2 regions of the Micromonospora sp. NPDC051543 genome follow, and region 1 is predicted to be linked to the other one. Evidence: riboswitches for the same ligand, from Rfam matches in the RefSeq annotation. Region 1 holds a riboswitch; the other holds the start of a gene.

What was found. Region 1 has a riboswitch for S-adenosylmethionine ahead of ACIA3K_RS08745 (aminotransferase class V-fold PLP-dependent enzyme). Riboswitches for the same ligand answer to the same signal wherever they lie in the genome.
Region 2: another riboswitch for S-adenosylmethionine. It lies ahead of ACIA3K_RS16750 (ABC transporter substrate-binding protein); the one in region 1 lies ahead of ACIA3K_RS08745 (aminotransferase class V-fold PLP-dependent enzyme).

The regions. Positions count from the first base shown of each region.
Region 1 covers NZ_JBITDT010000004.1:182,616-187,023, forward strand. Annotated here, with positions in the region: gene ACIA3K_RS08730 (GroES family chaperonin) at 1-62, shown strand, start outside; gene ACIA3K_RS08735 (hypothetical protein) at 307-474, shown strand; gene ACIA3K_RS08740 (PrsW family intramembrane metalloprotease) at 493-1,971, opposite strand; SAM riboswitch class IV at 1,995-2,115, shown strand; gene ACIA3K_RS08745 (aminotransferase class V-fold PLP-dependent enzyme) at 2,195-3,430, shown strand; gene ACIA3K_RS08750 (FUSC family protein) at 3,440-4,408, opposite strand, start outside.
Region 2 covers NZ_JBITDT010000008.1:170,189-174,596, forward strand. Annotated here, with positions in the region: gene ACIA3K_RS16745 (amino acid transporter) at 1-1,916, shown strand, start outside; SAM riboswitch class IV at 2,003-2,114, shown strand; gene ACIA3K_RS16750 (ABC transporter substrate-binding protein) at 2,465-3,274, shown strand; gene ACIA3K_RS16755 (amino acid ABC transporter permease) at 3,314-4,087, shown strand; gene ACIA3K_RS16760 (amino acid ABC transporter ATP-binding protein) at 4,084-4,408, shown strand, end outside.

The DNA.
Region 1 (4,408 bases):
GCGACGTGCACGCCGTGGCCGCCGAGCGGATCGAGAACGACTCCACCGGCCTCTACCTGTAGGGCCTGTTTCATAAGGGCGGTCGAGCCGAGGCGGAGTCCGGGCGGCGATCCGGCAAGGCGCGGTTTCGTCCGGATACCGGTGTTGTATCCGGACGAAACCGCAACGCCGCCGGTCGTCGTCTGGGCCCGCCGCAGGCCGGCCAGTTCTTATGAAACAGGCCTTAGCCGCCCCGGGCCCGACCGCTCCGTTTGTCGGACCGTACGACGGGAAGCCAGCCGGCGACCGTGGCCCTGGGGAGGGACGATGCCGGTATTCGTGAAGAAACTGCTGACCTGGGGCAGCGTCGCGTTCCTGATCTACTTCATGGCGTTCCGGCCGGACGGCGCGGCGCAGTTGTTCAAGGGGATCGGGGCGGCGTTGATGGCCATGGCCCAGGGACTCGGCGACTTCCTCACCACCCTGATGACCTGACCCGCCGCCCGCCCGCGCTCAGGCGTTACCGGGCGGCCACGGCGCGGCGGGGCGCAGACCGTGCCAGCCGGCCGGCGGATAGCCGACCGGGGGCGGCGGGGCGAGCACCACCGGGATGGGCACCACCGGCTCGTCGGGCGCGGACACCGATCGCTGCGTGCCGTCCGGAAAGCGCAGGTGGTACTGGCTACCGTCCCAGACACCGGCCGGGGCCTGCGGGTCCCGGCCCACGAAGTACGACCGGTACGCGCTGATCGCCTCCAGGAGCTGCCGCTCCTCGACGGCGGTCCGCTCCTGGTCGGCCGGTTTGCGGTCCAGACCGCGCAGCGTCCCGTCCCGCAGCAGGGCCAGCCGGGTCGCGGCGAGCTGATATCCACGCATGGCACGCGCACCGGCGTCGCCGCCGACGCGGCGTGCCCAGCTCCGGGCGGCGTGCCGACGGCCCAGGCTGCTCAGGGCGGCCACCTCGGGCGGACTCAACCAGCCGGCGCGTACGTAGTCCGGCAGCGTCCGCTCGGTGAGCCGCCCTTCGTAGGCGCGCAGCCACACGGCCAGCCCGACGACGCCGAAGAACACCGGCACCATCAGGCCCAGGAAGCCGTACAGCATGATCACCGCCTCGCCGGTGGCCTGGGTGAGCGTGGGCAGCAGGTTCCAGGTGCCGTGCAGCATCATCGCCAGCAGCAGGCCGGCGATCGGGGCGAGCACCCGGACCCGCCGGTCGGCGCTGCGGGAGGCAACGCCGAGACCCAGGCCGGTCATCGAGGTGAAGAGGGGATGGGCGAACCCGAACAGGAGGATCCGCACGATGAAGATGGCGATCACCTGCTGGGTGCCGGTCGCCGGGCCGTACCGGTCGGCGCCGGCCGCGTAGCCGTACCCGCCCAGGTAGAGGATGTTCTCCACCATGGCGAAGCCGACCGCGGAGAGCCCGCAGTAGACCAGGCCGTCGGTGATCCCGGACCACTCCCGGCGGCGGAACACCAGCAGCAGGATCGGGCCGAGCGCCTTGGTCAGCTCCTCGATGAACGGTGCCACCAGCACGGCGGTCAGCGCGTCCGGCAGTCCCCAGTCGGCGAACCGTCCGGCGGCGAACTCGTTCACGTTCAGCGAGGCGGCGGTGGAGACGAACGCGCCCCAGGCGAAGCAGAAGATCAGGTATTTCAGGGGTTCCGGCTCGTACCGGTCGAGCCAGAGGAAGCAGGCGACCAGCACCGGCACCGGCAGGATCGCGGCGCCCACCCCGACCAGCAGCGCCTGTAGGCCCAGCGACTGACCGAGGCGGATGACCATGAAGACCGCGCACGCGGCGATGAGCAGCACCACCCCGGCCAGCACCAGGAACCGCAGCCAGCCGAAGCGGCGCGGCGGCATCCCGGGTGACGTGCCGGCGGGCGGGGCCGCGGGCGGGTGCGGCGGCGACGGCAGGGGTGCACCGGGCGGGGTGTCGGCCATGCGGTCAGCGTAGCCATCCCCCGCCGGCTGGTTCGGCCGCATCCACAGCCGCTATGCTGCCGGCAGGTCACGAGCGCCAGCGTCAAGCCCCGGCTTGCTGGCCGGCAACCCTCGTCGAGTTCGCGGTGGGGTGCCCCGGGTGATGACCGGGCCCAGCCCGATCGGCGTGCTGGGCAAGCGCGGACCCCGTCCCGATGCCACACCCGGGGTCCCTGACCCCGGAGGTTTCGGCGTGTCCGTCACTCTCGTACCCTCGCTGCCCAGCCTGCCCGCCGTCGCGTCCCCGCCGTCGGCGGCGCTCGACGTGCTCGGCGTACCCGGCGAGATCAACCTCGACTACGCGGCCACCGCGCCGTGCGCACGGGCCGCGGCCGACGCGGTCACCGAACTGCTGCCCTGGTACGCCAGCGTGCACCGGGGCGCGGGCGCGCTGTCGCGGCGCTGCACGCTGGCCTACGAGCGGGCCCGGCAGACGGTCGGCGACTTCTTCGGCGCGGGCGCGGACGACCACGTGGTCTTCACCCGCAACACCACTGACGCGCTCAACCTGCTGGCCCGGTCGTTGCCGGCCGGCACGACGGTGGTCACCTTCGCCGGTGAGCACCACGCGAACCTGCTGCCCTGGCCGCGCGGCTCGGTACGCCTGCCGGTGCCCGCCAACCCGGCCGGGGCGGTACGCGACCTCGCCGCCGCGCTGACCGAGCTGCGCCGCGACAGCAACCCCGCGCTGCCGGTGCTGGTCGCGGTGACCGGGGCGAGCAACGTGACAGGTGAGCTGTGGCCGGTCGCCGAGCTGGCCCGGGTGGCCCACCGGCACGGTGCCCGGATCGTCCTCGACGCGGCGCAGCTGGCCCCGCACGCCACGGTGGACAGGCGCGCGCTCGACGTGGACTACCTGGCGGTCTCCGGCCACAAGCTGTACGCCCCGTTCGGCGCGGGTGTGCTCATCGGCCGGGCGGACTGGCTGGACGCGGCCCCGCCGTACCTGGCCGGCGGCGGGGCCACCAGCCGTGTCGGGCCGGCCACCCACGACGTGACCTGGGCGACCGGTCCGGCCCGGCACGAGGGCGGCACCCCGAACCTGCTCGGCGCGGTGGCGCTGGCGGCGGTGTGCACGGCGTTTACCGACGCCGACCGGGTCGCGCTCGCCGCCCGCGAGCAGGCGTTGCTGGCCCGGCTCCGCGCCGGCCTCGCGGCTTTGCCGCACGTCGTGGAGTTGCGGACCTTCGGCCCGGACGCGCCCCGGGTCGGCATCGTGTCGTTCGTGGTCGCCGGTCAGGACTCGGCCACGGTGGCCGCCCGGCTCGCGGCCGAGCACCACATCGGCGTACGGGACGGGTTGTTCTGCGCCCACCCGCTGGCCCGGCGGCTGCTCGGCGAGGCCGCCACCCGTACCGGCCGGAAGGATCTGCCACCGACGGCGCTGCGCGCCAGCATCGGTCTGGGCAGCACCGCCGCCCAGGTGGACCGGCTGCTCGCGGCGCTCGCCGAGCTGGCCTGAGGCGCGTTCTCAGCCGACCGGCGGGGCGGTGGGTGGCTTCGGCGCGTCGCCCGGCTCGGCGGGTTCACCCACCGGCCGCTCCTGGTCCCCGAAGGAGGTGCGGATGCAGCGGTTCGCCTCCTCCTGCTCGATGCCGGAGGCCACCAGCAGGTCGCTGGCCGTGGTACGGATCTGGGCGATCACGACGCTGCCGGAGAAGCCGACCCCGTCCCCGTACGCCCGGCCGGCCTCGCTGACGGCCCGCAGCGACCGCTCCCGCGCCTTCTGCGGCTCCTCCCCCGCCGCGAACTCGTGTTTGAGCAGCCGGACCGACTCGGCGAGGTGGCCGATCGCGTCCGGCATGGGGTCGGGCACCGGCTCGTCGTCCTCGATCAGGGTGACGGACCGGCGGATCAGGGTGCCGGAGTTGCGCATCGCCCGGTCGATCGGGTCGGCGGCCTCCGCGTAGTGGACGAGTTCGTCGCGGCGGTGCCAGCGGGCCGGCGACAGGGTGGCGGTCTCCTTGGCGCCCTCGATCGCCTCGCTCAGGGTGGCCAACTCGTCCTTGTTGTTGCGCAGCCGTTCCAGCGCCCGCTGGATGGTGGCGCGGTCCCGGGAGCGCAGGCCGTCGGCGGTGGCGTCGAGCTGCGCCGCGAGCAGGTCCAGCGCCGGCCGGGCGGCCCGGTTGATCACCCGGAGCGGATTCAGCGGCAGCAGCACCGCCGTCACCAGCAACGCGACGCCGCCGCCGAGGAACGCGTCGACGAAGCGGGGGATCTCCAGGTTCTGGGTGGACGGGCTCAGCGTCACGATCAGCACCGCCGTGGCCGCCGCCTGGATGACGATGGCCACGCTCGCCCCGGCGAAGATGGTGAGCAGGATCGCCACGGTGACCACCAGGCCGAGCTGCCACGCGCCGGTGCCGAGGAAGTAGATCAGCAGGTCACCGACAAACACCCCGACGCCCACCCCGACGATCAGCTCCACGGTCCGGCGGAA
Region 2 (4,408 bases), on a different contig from region 1:
ACCGGGTACGGCGGTGGCTGCTCGCCGACGAGTCGCAGCAGCCCGTGCCGCAGGGCCCGGGCGGCCGCCCACCCGAGCAGCGGCACCACCCGTGGTGGAAGGTGATGTGCCTGACCGGCGTCGACTACTTCTCGACGCTTGGCTACCAGCCGGGGATCGCGGCGCTGGCCGCCGGGGCGCTCTCCCCGGTGGCGACCCTGGTGCTGGTGCTGGTGACGCTGCTGGGCGCGCTGCCCGTCTACCGGCGGGTGGCGGTGGAGAGCCCGCACGGCGAGGGCTCGATCGCGATGCTCGTACGCCTGCTCAGCTACTGGCCGGGCAAGCTGTTCGTGCTGGTGCTGCTGGGCTTCGCGGCCACCGACTTCATCATCACCATCACCCTGTCCGCGGCCGACGCGACCGCCCACCTCGACGAGAATCCGTTCCTGCCCAGCGGCCTCAAGGGTCACGAGGTCGCCGTCACGCTGCTGCTGGTGGCGCTGCTCGGCGCGGTGTTCCTCAAGGGGTTCGGCGAGGCCATCGGGATCGCCGTCGTCCTGGTCGCGGTCTACCTGACGCTGAACGCGGTGGTGATCGCCGACGCGCTGTGGCGGGTGGTGAGCGACCCGAGCGCGGTCGGGGACTGGACGAACGCCCTGACCACCGGACACGGGGATCCCCTGATGGTGGTCGCGCTGTCCCTGCTCGTGTTCCCGAAGCTGGCGCTGGGCCTGTCCGGTTTCGAGACCGGGGTGGCGGTGATGCCGCACATCCGAGGAGACCGGCAGGACTCGGAGGACCGGCCGCTGGGCCGCATCCGGGGCGCGCGGCGGCTGCTCACCACCGCCGCCGCGACGATGAGCGTCTTCCTGATCACCAGCAGCGTGACCACCACGGTGCTGATCCCGCCCGAGGCGTTCAAGCCGGGCGGGGCCGCCAACGGCCGGGCACTGGCCTACCTGGCCCACCAGCATCTCGGCGGTGTGTTCGGCACCGTCTACGACCTCTCCACCATCGCGATCCTCTGGTTCGCGGGGGCGTCCGCGATGGCCGGGCTGCTCAACCTCGTACCCCGGTATCTGCCGCGCTACGGCATGGCGCCGACGTGGGCCCGCGCGGTCCGGCCGCTGGTCCTGGTCTTCACCGGCGTGGCATTCCTGATCACGATCATTTTCTCCGCCAGCGTCGACGCGCAGGGCGGCGCGTACGCCACCGGGGTTCTGGTGTTGATCACCTCGGCGGCGACGGCCGTGACGCTCGCGGCGCGGCGGCGGCGTCAGCGCGGTCGCACGGTCGCTTTCGGGATCATCGCGGTGGTGTTCGTCTACACCACCGTGGCGAACGTGGTGCAGCGTCCGGACGGCGTGAAGATCGCCGCCTGTTTCATCGGCGCGATGATCCTGGTGTCGGCGCTGTCGCGGGTGATGCGGGCGTTCGAGCTGCGGGTCGACCACGTCGAGCTCGACGAGCTGGCGACCGCGATGATCGACGAGCGCTCCGGACGCCGCATCCGCCTGGTCGCGCACGAGCCGGAGCGCCGCGATCTCGCGGAGTACCGCGACAAGCTGGCCCAGACCATGGCGGACAACGACTTCCCCGACGACAGCGACGTGATCTTCGTCGAGGTCCGGGTCACCGATCCGTCGGACTTCGAGACGGGGTTGCTGGTACGCGGCAGCGTGGCGCACGACCGTTTCCCGGTGCTCAGCCTGGCCAGCTCCTCGGTGCCCAACGCGCTGGCCGCGCTGCTGCTGGAGATCCGCGACCGCAGCACGCGCCGCCCCCACATCTACTTCGAGTGGACCGAGGGCGGCCCGGCCCGCAACGTGCTGCGTTACCTGGCGTTCGGGCAGGGCGAGATCGCCTCGGTGACGCGGGAGATCCTGCGCCGTCAGGAGCCGGACCAGACGCGCCGACCCCACGTGCACGCCGGTTGACCGGCTCGCCGAGCGCGGGTCGCGGCCGGTGAGCGTGGTCATATCGGCTGGACGACCGACCGGTTCCTGCTGCTAGCCTCGGCGCAGGTCATGAGTGCCAGCGCGAAGCCCCGGCTCGCTGGCCGGCAACCCTCCTCCGCGGTGGGGTGCCCCGGGTGAAGACCAGGCACCGGCGGAACGTCGGTGCAAGCGTGGCCTGGCACCCAGGTCAGCACCAAGACCCGGGAGACCGTATGCACATCCTCAGCCCCACAGCACCGGCCATCCGGCGTACGCCGGCCCTGACCCGGCGCCTCCACGTGGACCTGATGCGAATGCGCAGCGCGGCGTGTACCGCCGCCTAAAGCGCTAACCCCCCACCCCGCCCCACCCCCACCCCGCCCCCACCCCGCCCCACCCTCTCGACCCTCCTTTGCGTCGATCATGAAGTTGTTGCCCGCCTGACCGGCGTGTCGTGGCAACAACTTCATGATCGACGGGGTCGACGCATCCCTTTGGAGTCAGTTATGCGTACTTTTTCTCGATTTGTTGTTGTTGGGGTTTCTCTGTTGACCGTTGGTTTGCTGGGTGCTTGCGGCGGCGGGGGTGACTCTTCGGGGGGTGACGGCCCGAACCCGTACGGTCTGGCGCAGCCGGGTGTGCTGCGGGCCGGCACGCTTACCGACGCCCCGCCCAACGTGTACCTCAAGGACGGCAAGTTCACCGGCTTCGACAACGACCTGCTGACCGCCGTGGCCGGCAAGCTCGGCCTGAAGGTGGAGTTCGTCGGCACCGACTTCTCCGCGCTGCTCTCCCAGGTCAACAACCACAAGTTCGACGTCGGCAGCTCCTCGATCACCATCACCGAGGCGCGCAAGAAGACCGTCGACTTCGGCAACGGGTACGACTTCGGCTACTTCGGGCTGGACGTGCCGGCCGGCTCGCCGATCAAGGGGTTCGACCAGCTCACCGGCGAGCGTGTCGTGGTGGTGCAGGGCACCGTCCAGGACGACTACGCCACCGGCAAGCAGCTCGACCCGGTCCGCGTGCCGGACTACAACGGCGCGATCAACCAGCTCAAGGCGGGCACGGCCGACGCCTGGATCGCACCGGCCGAGATCGGCGAGAAGTCCGCCGCCGACAGCAACGGCAAGATCACCGTGGCGGCCAAGCAGCTCAGCCCGGCACCGACCGCGTACGCCGTCGCCAAGGGCAGCGACAAGCTGCGCGAGGCGCTGAACAAGGCCCTCGACGAGGTCATCGCCGACGGCACCTGGAGCCGGTTGCAGGCCCAGTACTACCCGGGCCGGCCGATCCCGGCGGACTTCAAGCCGGGCAGCGGCACGGTCGCGGCGCCGTCGGCGTCGGCCGCGTCCTGACCCGGTGACGAGCGAGCAGGGCGGTAGGAGAGGCGAACGATGGATCCGTTGAGCACCCTCTGGGAGACGTTCTTCGACGTCGACGCGATGCGCGAGGCGCTGCCCGAGATGCTGACCGTCGGGCTGCCCAACACGCTGATCCTGGCGGTCTCCGCCGCCCTGCTCGGCACGGTGTTCGGTCTGCTGCTGGCCGTGGCCGGCATCTCCCGCAGTCGGTGGCTACGCTGGCCGGCGCGCGTCTACACCGACGTGTTCCGGGGGCTGCCGGCCGCGGCCACGATCCTGCTGATCGGCGTCGGGTTGGCGCCGCTGGGGATGCGGGTGTGGGGGCCGGACCCGTACCCGCTGGGCATCCTCGCGCTGTCGCTGATCGCCGCCGCGTACATCGGGGAGATCTTCCGCTCCGGCATCCAGTCGGTGGAGGCCGCCCAACTGGAGGGCGCCCGGGCGCTCGGCTTCTCCTGGACCGACGCGATGCGGCTGGTGATCATCCCGCAGGGCATCCGGCGGGTGCTGCCCGCCTGGGTCAACCAGCTCATCGCGCTGATCAAGGACTCCAGCCTGGTGTACTTCCTCGGCCTGGTGGCCAGCCAGCGGGAGTTGTTCCGGATCGGGCAGGACTACGCGGCCACCACCGGGAACGAATCCGCGCTGCTGCTGGCGGGCCTGTTCTACCTGGCGTTGACCGTCCCGCTGACACACCTCGTCAACTGGATCGACCGGCGGCTGCGCGACGGTCGCCCGGCCACCGCCCCGGACGACGAGGACGACGACACGGCGCTGCCCGCCACGACGCAGGGAGACCGGCGATGACCACCACCTCGGTGAGCGTGCAGGCGCGCGACATCCACCTCGCCTTCGGGTCCAACCGCGTGCTGCGCGGCGTCGACCTGACCGTGCCCCGCGGCGCGACGGCCTGCGTGATCGGACCGTCCGGTTCGGGCAAGTCCACCCTGCTGCGTACGCTCAACCGCCTCATCGAACCCGACCGCGGCGACGTGCTGCTGGACGGACGCAGCGTGCTGCGGGACGACCCGGACGCGCTACGCCAGCGGGTCGGCATGGTGTTCCAGCAGTTCAACCTCTTCCCGCACATGAGCGTGCTGCGCAACGTCACGCTGGCGCTGCGCCGAC